Regions from separate parts of the Priestia sp. P5 genome, predicted to be linked through region 2. Evidence: a T-box and tRNA genes for the amino acid it is inferred to sense, from the RefSeq annotation. Region 2 holds a T-box; the other holds one or more tRNA genes.
What was found. A T-box is a leader RNA that pairs with one kind of tRNA and senses whether it is charged. The one in region 2 lies ahead of thrS (threonine--tRNA ligase), so its partner is inferred to be a tRNA-Thr.

Region 1: it encodes a tRNA-Thr, which carries the amino acid that the T-box ahead of thrS (threonine--tRNA ligase) is inferred to sense. The anticodon was not compared.

What each region holds. Positions count from the first base shown of each region.
Region 1 is NZ_JAKWFJ010000001.1:957,013-966,327, forward strand. It holds gene MMB69_RS04890 (amylo-alpha-1,6-glucosidase) at 1-496, shown strand, start outside; gene MMB69_RS04895 (ABC transporter substrate-binding protein) at 563-1,804, shown strand; gene MMB69_RS04900 (carbohydrate ABC transporter permease) at 1,828-2,730, shown strand; gene MMB69_RS04905 (carbohydrate ABC transporter permease) at 2,746-3,567, shown strand; gene MMB69_RS04910 (TetR/AcrR family transcriptional regulator) at 3,674-4,576, opposite strand; gene MMB69_RS04915 (DHA2 family efflux MFS transporter permease subunit) at 4,843-6,366, shown strand; gene MMB69_RS04920 (aromatic ring-hydroxylating oxygenase subunit alpha) at 6,400-7,452, opposite strand; tRNA gene MMB69_RS04925 (tRNA-Thr) at 7,663-7,735, shown strand; gene MMB69_RS04930 (ABC transporter ATP-binding protein) at 8,003-8,953, shown strand; gene MMB69_RS04935 (ABC transporter permease/substrate-binding protein) at 8,953-9,315, shown strand, end outside.
Region 2 is NZ_JAKWFJ010000006.1:73,009-82,323, reverse strand. It holds gene MMB69_RS25280 (ketoacyl-ACP synthase III) at 1-859, opposite strand, end outside; gene thrS (threonine--tRNA ligase) at 1,072-2,997, opposite strand; T-box leader at 3,049-3,275, opposite strand; T-box leader at 3,314-3,541, opposite strand; gene MMB69_RS25270 (DUF3231 family protein) at 4,221-5,225, opposite strand; gene MMB69_RS25265 (TetR/AcrR family transcriptional regulator) at 5,838-6,449, shown strand; gene MMB69_RS25260 (NAD(P)H-dependent flavin oxidoreductase) at 6,725-7,669, opposite strand; gene MMB69_RS25255 (TetR/AcrR family transcriptional regulator) at 8,255-8,869, opposite strand; gene MMB69_RS25250 (NmrA family NAD(P)-binding protein) at 9,031-9,315, shown strand, end outside.

The sequences.
Region 1 (9,315 bases), on a different contig from region 2:
AGAAGCAGGCTATAATCCAATGAGTTATCATGATGGGAGCATTTGGCCGCACGATAATAGTTTAATTGTTCTTGGTTTGAGTAAAGCGAACAAGCAAACAGAAGCCAATAAAATTATAAAAGGGCTGGTTGATGCAGCTGGGCATTTTGAATACGACCGCCTTCCAGAATTATTCTGCGGCTATTCAAATAAGTCTGGCAAGCCTGTTAAATATCCCGTTGCCTGCTCACCTCAGGCTTGGGCAGCCGGTACGCCTTTAGCTTTCGTACAGGCAATACTGCGACTGTTTCCAGATAGTACAGCAGGTACTGTACAGATAAATCCTTTGCTCATAGACGATATGAATGAACTTTCTGTAGAAAACCTTGTGATTGGCAGTGGAAAACTGTCATTAACGGTTAAAAAAGAAGGAAGCGAAACTATTATTTACGTGAAGGAAAATACGACAAAATACGAGCTTCTATCTCAATGTAAAGTAAGAGCTCATGTAGGTTAATTCGACGGCGGCTTATTAAGCGTCACTTAATAAGCCGCAGGTCAATGAAATGAAAGGAGACAACCGATGAAGAAGTGGATACTTGCTTTATGTCTGCTGCTGGCAGTGACCGGAGCAGTTTTAACTGGATGTTCAAACGTACAAGAAGTTTCTGGGGAAAATGATCGAGTCGAAATTGTGTTGGCCGGCTGGGGAGGCAACCCAACAGAAACGAAGCTGCTTAATCAAACTATTCAAGACTTTGAAAATCTTCATCCTTCCATTCATGTGAAGCATGAAGTAATCACTGATCAATACATGGATATTTTAAAAACACGTTTAATCGGGGGAAACGGTCCAGATGTTTTTTACCTTGATGCACTTGAAGCGCCTGGCCTTATCAATACAGGGGTTTTAGAACCTTTGAATTCTTATGTAAAGTCCGATTTTGATGTTCAAGATTTTGAGAAACCATTATTGAAAGCGTTTCAAAAAGATGGAGAAACGTATGGTTTTCCGAAAGATTACTCCACGTTAGGCTTATTTTACAACAAAAAGCTGTTTAAAGAAGCAGGAGTAGAAGTACCAAAAACATGGGATGAGTTTGAAGCAGTTTCAAAGGTATTCAAAAAGAAAGGGATTCAAGCATTTGGGGTCACGCCGGAATTAGCGCGTGTCTTTTATATGGCGCAGGCAAACGGAGGAGACGTGGTAAAGAACAATAAGGCAAACTTTGCTACGAAAGAAGTGGTGGACGCTCTTCAGCCGCTCATCGACCAGCATTTAAAAGATAAAACGTCTGTACAACCCTCTGATGTAGGTGCAAGTTCAGGTACGGACATGTTTGCACAACAAAAAGTAGCTATGGTAATTGAAGGGAATTGGATGATTCCGTTTTTACAAGAGTCCTTCCCAAAACTTGATTACGGTACAGCGGAAGTTCCGACAATAAACGGTCATAAAAATACAATGGCATTTACGGTCGCGTATGTAATGAATGCTGATTCAAAAAAGAAAAAAGCATCTTGGGAGCTCATTCAGTACTTAACAGGAAAAGAAGGAATGGAAACTTGGACAAGCAAGGGCTACGCATTACCAACAAGAAAATCCGTAGCGGATAAACTTGGTTTTGCTGAAGACCAAAAACGAGGTCCATTAGTAAAAGGAGCTGCTTATGCTACTGTCTGGCAAGACGGCCCGTATTTACCTATTATCATGAATAACTTTAATAACCAGTTTTTAAGCGCCTTTTTAGGACAAAGTGATTTAGAAACAGCTTTGAAAAAAGCACAAAAGCAGGCAAACCAAGAGATTAGTATTTATCAATAAGACTAGGCGGGGGAGTGGAGGAAATGAAAAACAGAAAAATACGAACGTACAAACCTCGTGATGTTGGGCAAGGATATGCTTTTATGTCACCTACACTGTTTGTGCTTTTGTTATTTGTTATTGCACCTATTTTTTACGCCATATTTTTATCCTTACATAAAGTTCAGTTGTTGGGGGGGACTGAGTTCCATTTTCGAGGGCTTGAGAACTACATGAAGGTCCTTGAAGATGACAAAGCTAAAATTGCTCTTTGGAATACGGTGAAGTATGTAGTAATTGTTGTACCGGTACAAACCGCATTGGCACTTATACTGGCTGCCACATTAAATGCAGGGCTAAAAGCAGAAAAAGTTTTTCGTATTATTTATTTTTTACCTACGCTTACATCATCGGCTGTATTAACGCTTATTTTTATGTGGATGTACAATCAGAATGGGATTGTGAACGAGTTTCTAAAGTTTGTTGGTCTTCCAACTTACAATTGGCTTGGAGATCCGCAAGTTGCTTTAATTGCCATTATGATTATGAACATCTGGGCAACAGCGCCATTTTTTATGGTTATTTATTTGGCAGCTTTGCAGGACGTACCCGATTCGCTGTATGAAGCAGCTCAGTTAGATGGTGCTAATGTGTTTCAACGATTTTGGCATATTACAGTTCCAAATCTGAGGCCGGTTACATCGTTCGTAGTGATCATGGGACTAATTGGTACGTTTCAGTTATTTGATCAATCATTTATTTTCTCAGGAGGCTCAGGAGGTCCTAATAACTCCACTCTGACTGTTGTTCTTCTTATTTATCAATATGCATTTAAAAATTTAGGTACCATGGGGTATGCTGCAGCACTAGCCTTTATGCTGGCGCTCGTGATTTTGGTGGCAACGGTTATTCAGCGAAAGTTTTCAAAAGAAGAAAGTATGTACTAAGGGGGGAAGAAAAAAGTGAAGAAGAAAACGGGAGTCCTCATTTTATATACGATTTTAAGCATATATGCGCTGATTACGCTGATCCCATTTATTTGGGCGCTGTCAGCTTCTTTCAAAACGCTTGAAGAAATTGTGTCAGGTACGGTGAACTTTATTCCGAAACACTTTACGCTAGACAACTATAAACAAATTTTTGTGGAACAAAAGTTGTTCCCTCGCTGGATGTTTAATAGCTTATTTATTGCTGTTGTAGGAACAGCTCTGAATTTGCTATTTAACTCAATGGCTGGTTATGCCCTTGCACGCCTCAGTTTCCCGGGAAAGAAAAGTTTGTTTATTATTATTTTAGCTGTTCTTATGATTCCTGGACAAGTAACCATGATCCCTAATTTTTTAATTTTGAAAGAGTTAGGCTGGTTAAATACCTATCAGGGAATGATTGTACCCGGAATGGTGAATGCGACATTTATATTTATGATGCGTCAATTTTTTATTAATTTCCCAAAAGAGCTTGAAGAAGCAGCGGAGTTGGATGGGTTATCAAAGTTTGGAACATTCTTTAAAATAGTCCTTCCACTTGCAAAACCTGCCCTAGCAGCACAAACGATTTTTGTATTTATGGGATTTTGGAATGATTTTATGAAGCCTTTAATTGTGATGTCTGATGAAAATATGTTTACATTAACTTTAGGTCTCAACACATTCAAAGGTCAGTATATCAGTTATTGGAACTATATTATGGCAGCTTCCATGGTTTTTACACTTCCCATTTTACTCATTTATGCGTTTTTTAATAAATATTTTATTAAAGGAATCTCGTTTACTGGAGGAAAATAAAAAAGAGGCTGGGATAAAAATATTTTAGTTAGAATTATAAACGAACGATTAATTTAATTAATCGTTCGTTTTTGGTTATTATGATGAACGTGAATTTCATATGTTTTTAATGAAGTTCACTCACATACTGATCAATCATCGTCTGTAAATCCTCTAGCCTTGTCTTACTTTTGTTGACAGACATCTGCTGTAACGAATGAAGAGCACTATCAACAACAAATTTGCGGGGATTTGATTGTTTAAACAGCTCTTCTTCAATAAAACTAATAAGCTCTGTGCATTTTTGACGTTCAAATTCATCCGTAAATTGTTTGTGAACTTGTTTTTTTAAATCGATAAGTGCTGCAGAAATGTCCTGTTCTATTTGATTTTTAGTATTCGGGCAAGATGGAAGCCATTCTTTAATCGTTTGCGGATTGAGCAAAATGTCTCCTGAATTTGCTACTTCGTCTACAAGAGGAAGCAGGCGCTTGACACTGTAGCTTATAATTTCATGCGGATCGGTACTTGTGCCGTTAACCATAAAATTATAGTGAAAGTTGCGATGAAGCATGCCAAGAAACATAATTGCGCAATCTAGCAGGTACGGTTTTTTTTCTTCTCCAAATAAATCAATGAACCGTTTGTAGAACCAGTTTACTTCAATAAACTGGGTTTTTTTTATGTATGCTTTTAAATCAGGGTCATTGGAAACAAATACTTCTTCAAGTAATGTAAAAAATTTATGTTTGTGATGGTTTTTCATCTGTGCATCAATTTGTTTAACAAATATATCTACATCGTTCAGACTTTTACCAACCAGCAGCTGATTCCGCTCTTGTTCAATGGTCGTATGAAGCCATGTGAAAACAGCGATTAATAATTCATTTTTTGAAGAAAAATAGTTGTAGAATGTTCCTTTTGAAATGCCGCTATAATCAATGATGTCTTGAATAGAAGTAGCTTGAAATCCTTTTTCAACGAAGAGATGGTGTGCATTTTTTACAACTTGCTGTTTTCGGTTATTCATTATTATCACCTAAATATAAAATTAGACTCATGGTCCAACTTTATGATACATGATTTAAAGCGTTTACACAAATGTTCTTTTTGAAGCGAATTATGATATTGCGTATATGTATTGATATAAAAGGACTGTACCGTTAAAAAAAGCTCAGTAAATAAAGAAAATTAACGCAGGATTTTTCACTTGCATAAATTGAACTCACAGTATAATATACTCTATGTAGAACATATGTCTAAAAAAATGAACTTAAAGTATAAGGGGGTACAATAATGAGTCAATCGATAAATCAAATGGAAAAGCCGCCTTATGGCATAATTGCTATTTTGTTAATAGGCGCTTTTATCTCATTGTTGAATGAAACGTTATTAAATGTTGCGCTTCCGTCTATTATGAAAGACTTAGATGTGACAACGTCAACCGTCCAGTGGCTTTCTACTGGTTATATGTTAGTGAATGGTATTATGATTCCAACTACCGCTTTTTTAATTCAGCGCTATTCTGTGAGAGGCTTATTTTTAACGGCGATGACTTTATTTACAGCAGGAACAATACTTGCCGGTGCTTCGTCCGTCTTTTCGGTCTTGTTAACCGCTCGTATTATTCAAGCATCAGGCGCAGCCATTATGATGCCGCTTTTAATGAACGTATTGCTCACAAGTTTTCCATTAGAAAAACGCGGAGCTGCGATGGGGATTTTCGGTTTAGTTATGATTTTTGCTCCGGCAATTGGTCCTACCTTATCAGGGTGGCTAATTGAACACTATGAGTGGAGAATGCTGTTCCACCTTGTTACGCCAATTGCAGCAATTGTGTTAATAGGCGCTTTCTTCCTATTAAAAGACAAAAAAGAAAAAGTGGAAATCAATTTGGATTTCCTATCACTTGTGTTATCTACAATTGGATTTGGAGGACTTCTATACGGATTTAGCTCAGCAGGGGATAAAGGCTGGGATTCTGTGGAAGTATACGGCACCATTATCGTAGGAGCTGTGTCTCTGATTTTATTTATTACGCGTCAGTTCAAGCTGAAAACACCTATGCTTGAATTTCGCATTTTTAAATATCCAATGTTTGCTTTATCATCAACGATTTCAATGGTGATCACAATGGCATTATTCTCAGCCATGCTGCTAATGCCAATTTATGTTCAAACGGTACGAGGCATTTCTCCGCTTCATTCAGGATTACTAATGCTTCCAGGTGCGCTATTAATGGGTGTGATGTCACCGATTACCGGAAAATTATTTGATAAATTCGGAGCGCGTGCACTGGCTGTAACGGGTCTGACGATTACAGCCGTTACGACGTATTTCTTCAGTAACTTAGAGCTTGATACGACGTATACAACGCTCATTACGCTTTACACGCTTCGCATGTTCGGAATGTCCATGGTGATGATGCCGGTTATGACAAACGGATTAAATCAGCTGCCGCAGCGCTTTAATCCGCATGGTACTGCCATGAACAATACGCTTCAACAAGTATCAGGAGCTATTGGTTCGGCTCTATTAGTAACGGTGATGTCAAACCGTACAGCTACGCATGCAAAAGAGCTCGCTCAAGATGCAATGAGCGGAGCAGGAGCAGCGAATGCAACCGCAGCCGGAGCAGCTCAAATGAAAGAACAGATTGGGATGCAGGCAATGGTACAAGGGATTAACGATGCGTTTGCTGTCTCAGTAGTACTAGTGGTAGTTGCCTTAATTCTTTCATTGTTTATGAAACGCGCAACGCCGGCAAGTGAAGATGAAGTGATAAAGGAAAAAGCAGGACGCGAGCAATTTGCTAAATGAAAAAAAATCCCCGCTGAGACAGCGGGGATTTTTTTAGCTTGTATATCTAAAGCTTAAGCCCATTTTCTTTAATAATTTCCGGTAGCCGATGGACGTTTGATCAGCCATAATATGCGCTTCCATCTGCAGGTCTAAAGGCAAGTCTTCAGGTTTTTGGTTTTCAACCATTTCACGGTCTTCGTCAAAGACGCGAAGGTTAAAGTCATACACACCTTCAACGGGAGAATCTTTGTCAAAGTTTCGAGCAATTGGTGCGAATAAACGTGTTTCGCGGGCTGAAATAGGAGAGACTGCATTCATAATCCACAGCTCTGCGCCTTCTGGGAAGTATACTTTTAGCGTAGCTGCAAACGGCGGATAAACATCAAAGACGCGAAGCCATTTAAAATCAGGTGGATTTAAATGCTGCTGTTCTTTGGAATAATTGCTCATGGTGCTCGTATATTCTACATGAAGCCCATACTCTGTATCGCTTACTTTATATTTAGGCACAAAGGCGTTGTTTCGATCACCAAATGTGTCCGTGTGAACCCAAGCAAAATGAGCTACGTCTAAAAAGCCTTCCATTTGACGACCGGCCGAACCCATGATATCAAAGCTCGGACAAACAATTTGCTGAAAATCAGGGTCCTCCCACGCATCGAAGTAAGGCAGGTTATCTTGTTCTCCTGTCAGGGAAGTCCACACTAATCCAAATCGTTCAATAACTGGATAGACGGCCATACACAGGCGGGGAGAAATGTTGGCATCAGGGTGAGCTGGAATCGATGTGCATGCGCCGTCCGTTGCATAGCGGAAGCCGTGGTAAGGACAGACAATTTCATCATCTTCCACCCAGCCCATGCTAAGGGGGGTGCCTCGGTGAACGCATAAATCACGAGCCGCTACTACTTTGTGTGTGGTACGGTATAGAACTAGATTTACATCTAGCAGTTTTACGGACGTTGGTTTCTCTGTTACATCACTGCAGCGTGCGACGGGGTACCAATACTTAGCGAGCGTCGTCCAATCTTCCAGGCTGAACGTGCAGTCTCTTGGGTAGGGAGTTGCCGTTTTTGATTTGGTCATGGTTGGTTGTTGTTCCATCTATTTTCTTCCCTTCTTTTGTAAGCTCTTTTACTAAGGGTAATATAAAAAAAGAAAATTCACACAATTTATGTAAGGAGTTCTAACATAAAATATGGAACTTTGTAGAAAGTGCGAATTTCAGAAGACGCAAATTAGAGAATATACTAATAAAAAAATTTAAAAAAGCGCTTCCTAAATGAATTTAAACGTGATATAATTTTCCAAGACGCTGGTGTAGCTCAGTAGGTAGAGCACTTGCATGGTAAGCAAGAGGTCGCAGGTTCGATCCCTGTCGCTAGCATACTAAAAAACCTTCTTTCTTGTTGAAAGAAGGTTTTTTTATCTGTGTTGGCTTTAAAATTCTTCTCCGAATTATTCTTCCCCGCCTTGTGAAAATTTTAACAGTTTGATAGCCTTATTAGGACGCTGTGAGAAAACATGTGTATCTTTTTCACTATGTCTTATGAATCATATTCAGAAATAATCTTAAAAGAATGTTTATTGCCTCTAAGTATTGGGTACACGAAACTGGGGGGGTTAAATTTCAACAGGGAGTGTGAACGGTAATTTGATTACGTTTAAGAATGTGTCAAAGCAATATCCAGACGGTACGACCGCCGTGAAAAATATTAATCTAGAAATTAACGAAGGAGAGTTTTTCGTTTTAATTGGTCCGAGTGGGTGTGGGAAAACAACCACCTTAAAAATGATTAACCGTCTTCATGATATTACCGAAGGAGAACTATACATAAAAGATAAGCTCGTATCGGACCACAACATACATGAGCTACGCTGGAACATTGGTTATGTCTTGCAGCAGATTGCTCTTTTTCCTCATATGACCATCGCTGAAAATATAGCTATTGTACCCGAGATGAAGCATTGGAAGAAAAACAAAATCAAAACGCGCATTGATGAACTGCTTACCTTGGTAGGACTAGACCCAAAGCAGTATCGAAATCGAAAGCCGTCTGAGCTCTCAGGTGGCCAGCAGCAACGTGTAGGTGTAGCACGTGCCCTCGCAGCTGATCCCCCCGTTATTTTAATGGACGAACCCTTTAGTGCCCTCGATCCGTTAAGCCGCGAACAGCTTCAGCAAGATGTTATTAGCTTAAAAGAAAAAATCAAAAAAACATTTGTGTTTGTTACGCACGATATGAGCGAAGCGATGACGCTTGGAGATCGTATCTGCCTAATGAAAGACGGGGAAATTGTTCAAGTTGGAACCCCGGAGGAATTCATTCAAAAGCCTAAGAATGAATTTGTAAAAACGTTTATTGGAAATCAAGGAAATGCTTTATTTGAGACATTGGATATGTTTCTCAAAGAAAGTGAACAGCCAGACGTAGAACCTACTGAAGAGCTAGCTTCAACCGCTACTGTTCAGCAGGCAATGGACGCCCTTTACGACCATGAAGCAATAGCCGTGAAAAAAGGGAGCAAACGCATTGGCGTTGTAACGCGCAAAACTCTATTAGCGTTTCTTTCTGATAAGACGAAAGAAGGAGGAACGCTGTAATGAATGCACTAAGCACATTACTAGATCAACGAGGAGACGCACTGTTTCAAGCTCTTCTTGAACACATTCAAATTTCAGTACTGGCCCTTGTTATCGCCGTATTAATTTCAGTGCCGCTCGGACTGTACTTAACGAGACATGACCGCATTGCTGAACCGATCATTGGCGTAACAGCCGTACTGCAAACCATTCCTTCACTCGCTTTATTAGGATTACTGATTCCTCTTGTCGGAATTGGAACCTTTCCCGCGGTTATTGCACTGTTTTTATATTCGCTTCTTCCTATTGTACGAAATACATATACCGGAATTAAAGAAGTGGACCCATCTTTAATTGAAGCATCCAAAGCCATGGGGATGAAC
Region 2 (9,315 bases):
TGGAAACAGAAGAAGTATTTCCCCTGTACTCAACACTAGTTAATGTCTTCTCAACTGGAAACTCGGATCTTTCACATATAGACTCAACCATTCGTAAATTGGCACTGTGTGGAACGAACCAATTTACTTCACTCTTTTGTAGATTTGCTTGTTCGAGCAGTTCAGACATACCTAAAGGAATTGTTCGAGATGCCCACTTGTATACTTCTCTTCCGTTTTGCACCATCTTTCCACTTGAACTTAAAGGTTGTCCATGCATGGTAGTAGATAAATTGGTACGGTATACATGTTTACCTCCCTTTCCATTTGTACCAATATGCGTAGCAATAAAACTTGGGCGCTCTGCATCACTTTCCACCAAAACAGCTGCAGCCCCATCCCCAAATAGAACACATGTAGTACGATCTGTGTAATCTGTAACCTTCGATAACGTTTCTGCAGTTACGACTAAAACTTTATGATGAAGTCCAGATGTAATAAAGGCGTTTGCCATGTGTAATCCATATGTAAAACCAGCACAGGTAGCGTTAAAGTCTAAAGCCCCGGTTGTAGGAATATCAAAGTAATCTTGTATTTGGGCTGCTACGCTGGGAAATGCATAGTCCGGTGTTGTAGTTGAGACAATGATACATCCTACATCCTTTAAATCTTTCTGATATTGCTCCACTAAGTTTTCAATTGCTTTAATAGCTAGGTCAGAAGAATATTCGTTTTCATCAGCAATTCTTCTTTCTTTCATGCCAGTTCGTTTCACAATCCATTCATCGTTCGTATCTACAATTCGTTCTAAATCGTCATTGGTAAGTCTTTTTTCTGGTACGTATGTACCTATTGCTGTAATACGTGCAGTTGATTTCATTGTATTCACCCTTCTTTATTATCAAGATATATGAATTGATATTAGTACTAGGTGCTAAAAAAGTCAATGACTTTATATGAAAAAATTGTAAAATTAGTATATACAAGCCTAATAATAAAACATAAACACCTGTGCTGATTCATTCTAGGAAAGAGTAAACTAGAAATACAAAAAGGTCCCTTATTAAATTTTAAGGAACCTTTTTTGTTTAATTATCTAAGTTTCTTTTCAACAATTTCATCCTGAAGTTTTTCAATAAAACTATCTAAATTGAAAGTTTCAGACTTTTCTTCACCGTGTTTTCGTACGTTTACGGAGTTGCTTTCCATTTCCTTATCTCCTAATACCAAAATATAAGGAACCTTCGCCACTTGAGCTTCTCGAATCTTATATCCGAGCTTTTGTTCTCGATTGTCTAATTCTACTCGAATCCCTTTATTCCCTAGAGCTGCTTTAATCTCTTGTGCATATTCCTGATGAACTTTTAGGGACACTGGAATAACCTTTACTTGTACAGGTGCCAACCATGTTGGGAAGACGCCTCCAAAGTGTTCAATTAAAATGCCAAAGAAACGGTCAAGAGATCCAAAAATAGCTCGGTGAATTACCACTGGACGCTGTTTTTCGTTCTTTTCGTTAATATAATTCAAATCAAATTTTTCTGGTAGCTGGAAGTCTAATTGAATTGTTGCACATTGATGACTTCTTTTTAAGGCATCTTTAATATGAAAATCTATTTTAGGACCATAAAATGCTCCGTCGCCTTCATTCAATTTATAATCAAAGTTCAACTTTTTTAATACGTTTTCTAAGGAGTTTTCAGCAAGTTCCCATAAGCTATCCTCTCCCATGGAGTCTTCTGGTCGAGTTGAAAGTTCTATACTATATTCAAAACCAAATGTTTTATAGATATAATCCACTAATTCAATGACCGATTTAATTTCACTTTCAATTTGTTCAGGAGTAACAAAGATATGAGCATCGTCCTGACAAAACGTACGAACTCTTAATAATCCATTGAGAGCTCCACTAAATTCATGACGATGAACTTGACCGAATTCTCCCATGCGAATTGGTAAATCTCTATAGGAATGGAGCTTATTTTTAAAGATAAGCATATGGCCAGGACAGTTCATAGGCTTTAATGCAAATTTAGCGTTATCAACTTCTGAAAAATACATATTATCCTTGTAATGATCCCAATGACCAGACTTTTCCCATAATTGTTGATTCATCATAAAAGGAGTACGTACTTCTTCGTAATTATGCTTTTCTTGAACGGATCGTAGGAATTGCTCCAGCTGATTTTTAACCATTTGTCCTTTAGCTAGATAAAAAGGCATTCCAGGTGCTTCATCAGAAAACATAAATAATTCTAGTTCATTTCCTAACTTTCGATGATCTCTTTTAGCTGCCTCTTCTAAAAATAGTACATACTCATTTAACTGTTTTTGAGAACGGAAAGCTACGCCATATACACGTTGTAACATTTGGTTATCGCTGTTACCTCTCCAGTATGCTCCTGATACTTTTGTTAATTTAAACGCCTTAACCATTCCAGTAGAAGGTAGGTGAGGGCCACGACATAAATCGAAAAATTCCCCTTGTTTATAAATTGTAACTGTTTCATTCATAGGAATATCACGTAATAACTCTAGTTTCAACTCATCGTTTATTTCGCTAAATATTTTTTCAGCTTCACTGCGTGTCACTTCAGTACGTTCAATAGGGTGATTTTCATTAATAATTTTCTTCATTTCATGTTCAAGTTGTAGTAACTCATTAGAAGCAATCGTTGTAGAAAGATCCATATCGTAATAAAATCCATCTTCAATAACTGGGCCTACACCTAACTTCACATTCTTATGTACTCTTTTTACTGCCTGAGCAAGTATGTGAGCTGTTGTATGCCTCATAATTTCTAGACCTTCGTCAGAATCTAATGTTAAGATTTCGATTTCTGCATCTTGATTAATTGATCGATGCAAGTCATATAATTCTCCATTTACTTTACCCGCAATGGCTTTCTTCTTTAGGCTAGAACTAATGGATTCTGCAATAGCATGTAATGTAATACCTTTTGAAAATTCTTTCTCATTTCCATCTAAAAAACGAATTTGAACCAAATCTTTACTCATGATAACCTCTCCTATTTAAATAAAGTCAAAAAAAAACATACTCGTCCCTAAGTAAGGGACGAGTATGTTTTCACACGTGGTACCACCCAAATTCCCATCAATATAAATATATCAATGGCTCTGGTGCTGTAACGTCGCAAACGTTATTAATTACTACTAGTTCACTAATAAAGCTCCAAGGTGGTAAATTATTTCTCTTTCTTAAGGGCTCACAGCCAAAGACCCTATTCTCTGTAAAGAAGTGTAAAAATAATTCATGTCCTTTTCGTTGCTTACCTATTTATTTTTGAACATAAAAAACCGCACTCATCCCTCTAACAGGGACGAGTGCGGTCGTGGTACCACCCTAATTTTATAAAACACTACAAGTGTTATATTCTCAAAAAGATAACGGATTTCCCGATTGCGGTTACTCTATCTACATATTTCCCCACAATAGCTCCAAGGTGGTAAATTATTTCTCTTTCTTAAGGGCTCACAGCCAAAGGCCCTATTCTCTGTAAAGAAATATAAAAATAATTCGTGTCCTTTTCAACGCTCAACATGTTCATTTCCAATAAATAGAATTATAATTTATATTATTTGTAAATGTCAATACTTAATTCTAAATATGTAATTAATTAGAATTAATTTATGTTTCAGATATGCACGTAAATTTCTCCCTAAAAACTAATTTAGAGGAGCTGGCATATGCATAAAAAATGAGACCTACACAAACATAAAGTAATTTACGTAATCCTATTTTGTTGAGTTAGAAAAATAGCAAAATAAAAAGCAACCCCGACATGGCGGACGAGGTTGCTTCTTCATGATTCAAACTTAGTGAAGAATCATAGCATAGCACCGTAAACAATAATATCATATTTTTACCATATATACTATATTTTACATTTTTACATATGAATAAAAGGTGCACTTTTTATTCATTCGTTTGGGTTATGCCCTAGTATGAAACCCTTACGCGTCAAGGATGTATAAAAAGCTGCATAACTCATAATTGAGACCTCTTTCGAACCCTTACTCCCATAAGGGTTCTCTTTTTTGATGTGTTCCGGAAAGAGTGATTATGTTAACTAACTTTGTATAGAGTATACAGCTTAAAAATCGAAAAAACCTATCTCTTCCCAATCCAAAGAGGTAGGTTTTTTCTGCTCTATTGCAGTAAGGATTTTCGCTGATGCCTCACGGCGTCTTGTGTAATTTGCTCAAAATATTAGATTTTATTATTTTTCTTTTGCTATTTCTTTTCTGTTAGGAGCAAGTGGTGGTTGTTCTAACCATTTATTTTTTACCATAATATCAAACCATTTTTTTGTGACCATTAAATTTTTTAGGATAACACCTTCATAAGCAGCTACAAGATCTGTTCGCATAGCTGACGCTAAACCTGTTCCATGATAGGCTTGCGCAGCTTGGAATAAAAATCCAATATGATACATCATTAATTTATCAGAAAAAGGAGCGTCTGTTGAAGTTGTTACTTCTGTCTCCCATGATTTAGGAATTGGTAAATTATCAGCGTGCATGATTTTTGAAAAGGATTGTATTTGTTCGTCAGCTGTTTTTTCCGAATCCTCTAAAAATTTTCTCACTTCTTTTGATTGAGCGACCTGACTAAATCCAATAGAAAGAGTTTTAGCCATAATGCTTTTTTTAAGGTTGAAAGAAATACTTATGATTTCTAGTGCCGTCAAACGTCTGCCTTTTCCGAAAAAACCATCCGTAAAATCCTGGCTAGAAATATATTCAGGATTCGCAGTAGGATAAAAATAAGGGTCCCTCTGAAACTCCCCTTTTTCAAGTAATAATTCAATCGTTTGATGATACATTTTTTTTGCATCGTTATCACATGAATCGTAGAAATGGCGTAAGTCTTCTCTGACAGAAACACCTAATGAGGTTGTATGTCCTAGCAAGCCATGCAACGTCATGATATGTAAATAATTTAAGCAGAATATGTCCGTGAACAATCTCTTAGTACCTTTATTAAGATCAGACTCAGTAAATCCAATTGGAACTGGAAACCCTTCGCTCTCTATAAAAGCTACAATTTGTTTTTTTTGTTTTGCGAAGGTCTTGATAGCATCTTCAAAAACGGCCTTTATTGACTCGTCCTCAATAATAGAGAACATATATCGATTTACTATATCCGTCATTGTTCCGTTTACATACTCTCCCCATAGTGTCCCTATTTCAGAAGATGTGAGTTTTAACTTATTCTTATCCACATTATCACCTCTTGGATAATATTTACTAACTTAATAATAGATATGAATTTTTTCTTAACAAAAAAGGTTTTCAGTATGTAATTTCCGATAAATGGTTTTATGTTAACTAATTCTACATGTCGTATAAAGATTATCCACTTCTTATTTTGAGGCTTTTAACTGTTAATAAATAGGTGATAACTGGATTATTTGCCCTAAAACTTGAGAAGCAGAACTATTAGGATAAAAATTAGTATCGTATAGTATTAACCACTCAAGGGTACAAAATTTTACTCTTTACTGACAATATGCTGTTAGTAATTTGTTGGGAGTTATTTAACAAAAAAGCTTCTAATAGTAAGAGCTTTTCATCCTTTTGTTCACCTCTTTGACTGCCTGTGAGTCAACCTGATATACCGATAAATAGTGCTCTCTATACTATTATTTATCATGCCTCTAAATCTTCTGTGTATAAGGAATTATTTAGTTCCATAAAAAATCTCAGCAGAGCTAATTAAAGAACGCGACAGTATCTAATTAGAAAACTGCAAATTGTTTTCTTATATAAGAAAGTGGTATTATTAGATAAGAAAATAAAAAAGTCTACCTATAGGAAGGGTGACAAAGGTTTTTATGTTAGATGAAAAAAATCATCCGAGAGAAGGAAAAAGAGGACGTCCTCTAGATTTGTCGCGTAATAAAGTAATACTTGAAACAACTTTAGACCTATTAGCAGAAAATGGATATGAATCCTTAACAATAGATGCAGTTGCTATCAAAGCAAAAGTAGGAAAAGGAACCATTTATAGACGTTGGTCTTCTAAAATGGACCTTGTCATTGACGCCGCCACGTTAATGAGCCCTTTCGAGATATCAGTAAAAGAACTGAATACAAATCAAGACTTGAGAGGACAATTGATTGATTTACTCACACTATTCTTTCAGCAAGATAATAAAAAATATCAGAAAGCTACTAGTGCGATTTGTAATGCTGTTAACGAAAAATTAGAACAAGGTATACGTGAGGCTTTTTACTGGCGTTACAGAAGCGCGATTGAATCAATTCTCGAGCCTTATATAAAGGAAAATTTAATTACTGATGGTGATTTGGAACTCATGGCAGATATTGGCCCTGCACTACTTATGTATAAAATTCAATTTAAAAACCAATCTAATGATTCTCATTACATCGAGCGACTCGTTGATAAATTAATGATGCCTCTTGTGTCATTAAAAAAAGTGTAAACAATCCCATATTGAAGAGAATTATAAAACCTAGCACATATATGATATGTGCTAGGTTTTATAATTATTAGTATTCGATTCCATCAAATATCTCTAAATGACTTTTTTCAAAACGTCCAAGTTTATGAAAAAACTGTATAGAGTTAAAAATCACATCGTACATGCTTATAAAATCGAGATTTACTACCATGTAGTCTTATAATTCATTTTGCCATGATTCCTTTTGGGGAACCTATTTGTTTAACTAAACAGAGTCGTTGTTTTTATTAATAATCTTATTTTCCGAAAAATCTTTCTATTAATTCTTCTACTGTTGGTATGTCTTTTATGATATCGATACCATTATTTACAGAGATTATCCCTTCATCGAATTTCCCTTCTAACATTCCAGTCCTAAAACCACCTGTGATGTCCGAAGATGTATCTTCATTATTCTCATGTTTTTTGAGAATTATTTCTGCCTTTTTGGTTAGTATTGAGCGCAATGTCTTTACGATAAATGCCATATCCTCATGGCCTGAATCTAGGATTGCTTGTTTCGTTTCTCTTGCTGATGGCGCTTCTTTCGTCGCAATAAATCTTGTCCCAATATACACGCCTTCTGCTCCCAACGCAAAGGCTGCTTTTACCCCACGTGAATCGTTAATTCCACCTGCTGCTAACACTGGAATATTTACTGAATCAACCATCGTAGGTACCACTGTAAAGGTACCGACAGATTTTGCTGGTAAACCTCCTCCTTCATCATATCCCGTAGCAACTAATAAATCTGCGCCCATTCTCTCTGCTATTTTCATTATTTCGGGTGTTGGAGTTATTGGTCTGTATATGATTACTCCATTATGTTCTTTTATTTTATCGAACAGTACTTTATTTGCTTCTCCTACAATCGCAAAATATTTTATTTTTTCCTCGAATGCTACTCTCAATAATTCATTATAGAAAGGATTATCTTTATCTCTTTCTTCCCCACTTGAAATAATATTTAATCCAAATGAATTACTTGTTAGTTCTCTTGTTTTTCTTATTTCATTTCGCATTCTTTCTGCGGTTTCCTTTGGATCACTCGTTAATGTTTTTTGTCCAGCATTTGGCCCTAATATTCCTAATCCTCCTGCATTTGCTACTGCGGCTACTAATTGTGCATCTGTATTCCATGACATAGGGGCTTGTATTAAGGGATATTTTGTATTTAATATTTCCGTTACTCTATTTTTCATGTTGTTTCTCACTCTCCAAATTCCTGAATTATAGAACTTAAAAGTTCCACAAATGAATCTTAGCAAAAAAAATTACGGTACGCAACATTATCGTATTTAAATTTTTTGTTTATTGATCAAATCATAGGTTTTCTTATCTAGGTTTCAATAATTGATTTCATTACTTTGTAATATGCCATTATTTAGAGTTAACAAATGACCTATAAAACGTGAAAAGAGCCTGAATTCCTTAGAAACAGGCTCTTTTTGACTTTAAATATATACTTTTTTTGCTTCTACGTTTAAAGGCAAAATACAAGCTTCCTTCATAAGATTTATCTATTTCTGGTTAAATTTACTACCTTCTTCCTTTGAGTCTCACAATTCCTTCAACTTTGCTAAGCTGGTGTTTTTAAAAAGGTGAAGTATTTAAAAGGTGATTTACAACTATTTATATTCTTATATATGATTGGAATTTTTGAGGAGTTTTCTTCTAGTATTGATATTTAGTTAAGTAAGCTCTGAATAAGAATGCCATAATTTATAAAGTCGATTACATAATAAGATATGTAATCGGCTTCAAAATTCGGTTCACTATTTCAGTAACTACACTTGTTTTAATATGATTGGCATCATTAACTTATCAACAACTCGTTCGATGTAATGAGAATTAGTAGACTGATTTCTAGAGTAAAGATTATACATAACTAAAGCAGGGCCAATATCTGTAATGAGCTCTATATCGTCATCAGTAATATGATTTTCTTTTACATAAGGATCAAGCATTGATTCAATAACGTTCCTGTAGCGCCAGTAAAAAGCAGCCCGCAGCCCTTTTTCTAATTCTTCATTACAAGAAACACAATTACAAATTGCATTCATCGCTTTCTGATAATTTTTATTATCTTCCAGGAGTAACAGAGAAAGCAGCTCAATCAATTGTCCTCTCAGATCTTGATTTTTATTTAATTTCTCTTTTGCTATTTCGAAACGACTCATCGAAATAGCAGCGTCAAGGACAAGGTCCATTTTAGAAGACCAACGTCTATAGATTGTCCCCTTTCCCACTTTTGCCTTTGAAGCAACTGCGTCTAATGTTAAGGAGTCATACCCGTTTTCGGCTAGTAAATCTATAGTTGTTTCAAGAATAACCCTATTGCGTGATAAATCTAGAGGGCGCCCTCTTTTTACTTCTGTTTGTTGCTGTTGTTCATATGTCATAAAATTCTCGACACCTTTCCTCTAGGTTAACTTTCTTATTTACATACATAATTATAGCATCTTTATCATATATTACGATAATATTGCGTTCTATAATTATCTATGCTATGATTTTACGGAACTTTAAAGTTCCATATATAAAAGATGCGGGGGAATCACATATGTCAACATCGTCAAGTAATAATTTCAAAAAACGAAATATGGTAGCGAGAGTATTGGTTATCGGCGCAACTGGAAATGTGGGATCACAAGTAGTCAAAGAGTTTGACAAAAATGATGAGGGTGTCGTCATTCGGCTTGCAACAAGTCGTCCAGAAGTTGCGAAAAAGTGGCGAGCTGAGGGCCGTGATGCCGTCGTACTTGACCTTAATCGACCTGATACCTTCGCTGAAGCTCTAGAGGACGTGGACCGGGTATTTTTGCTAACGGGTTATACTTCTGACATG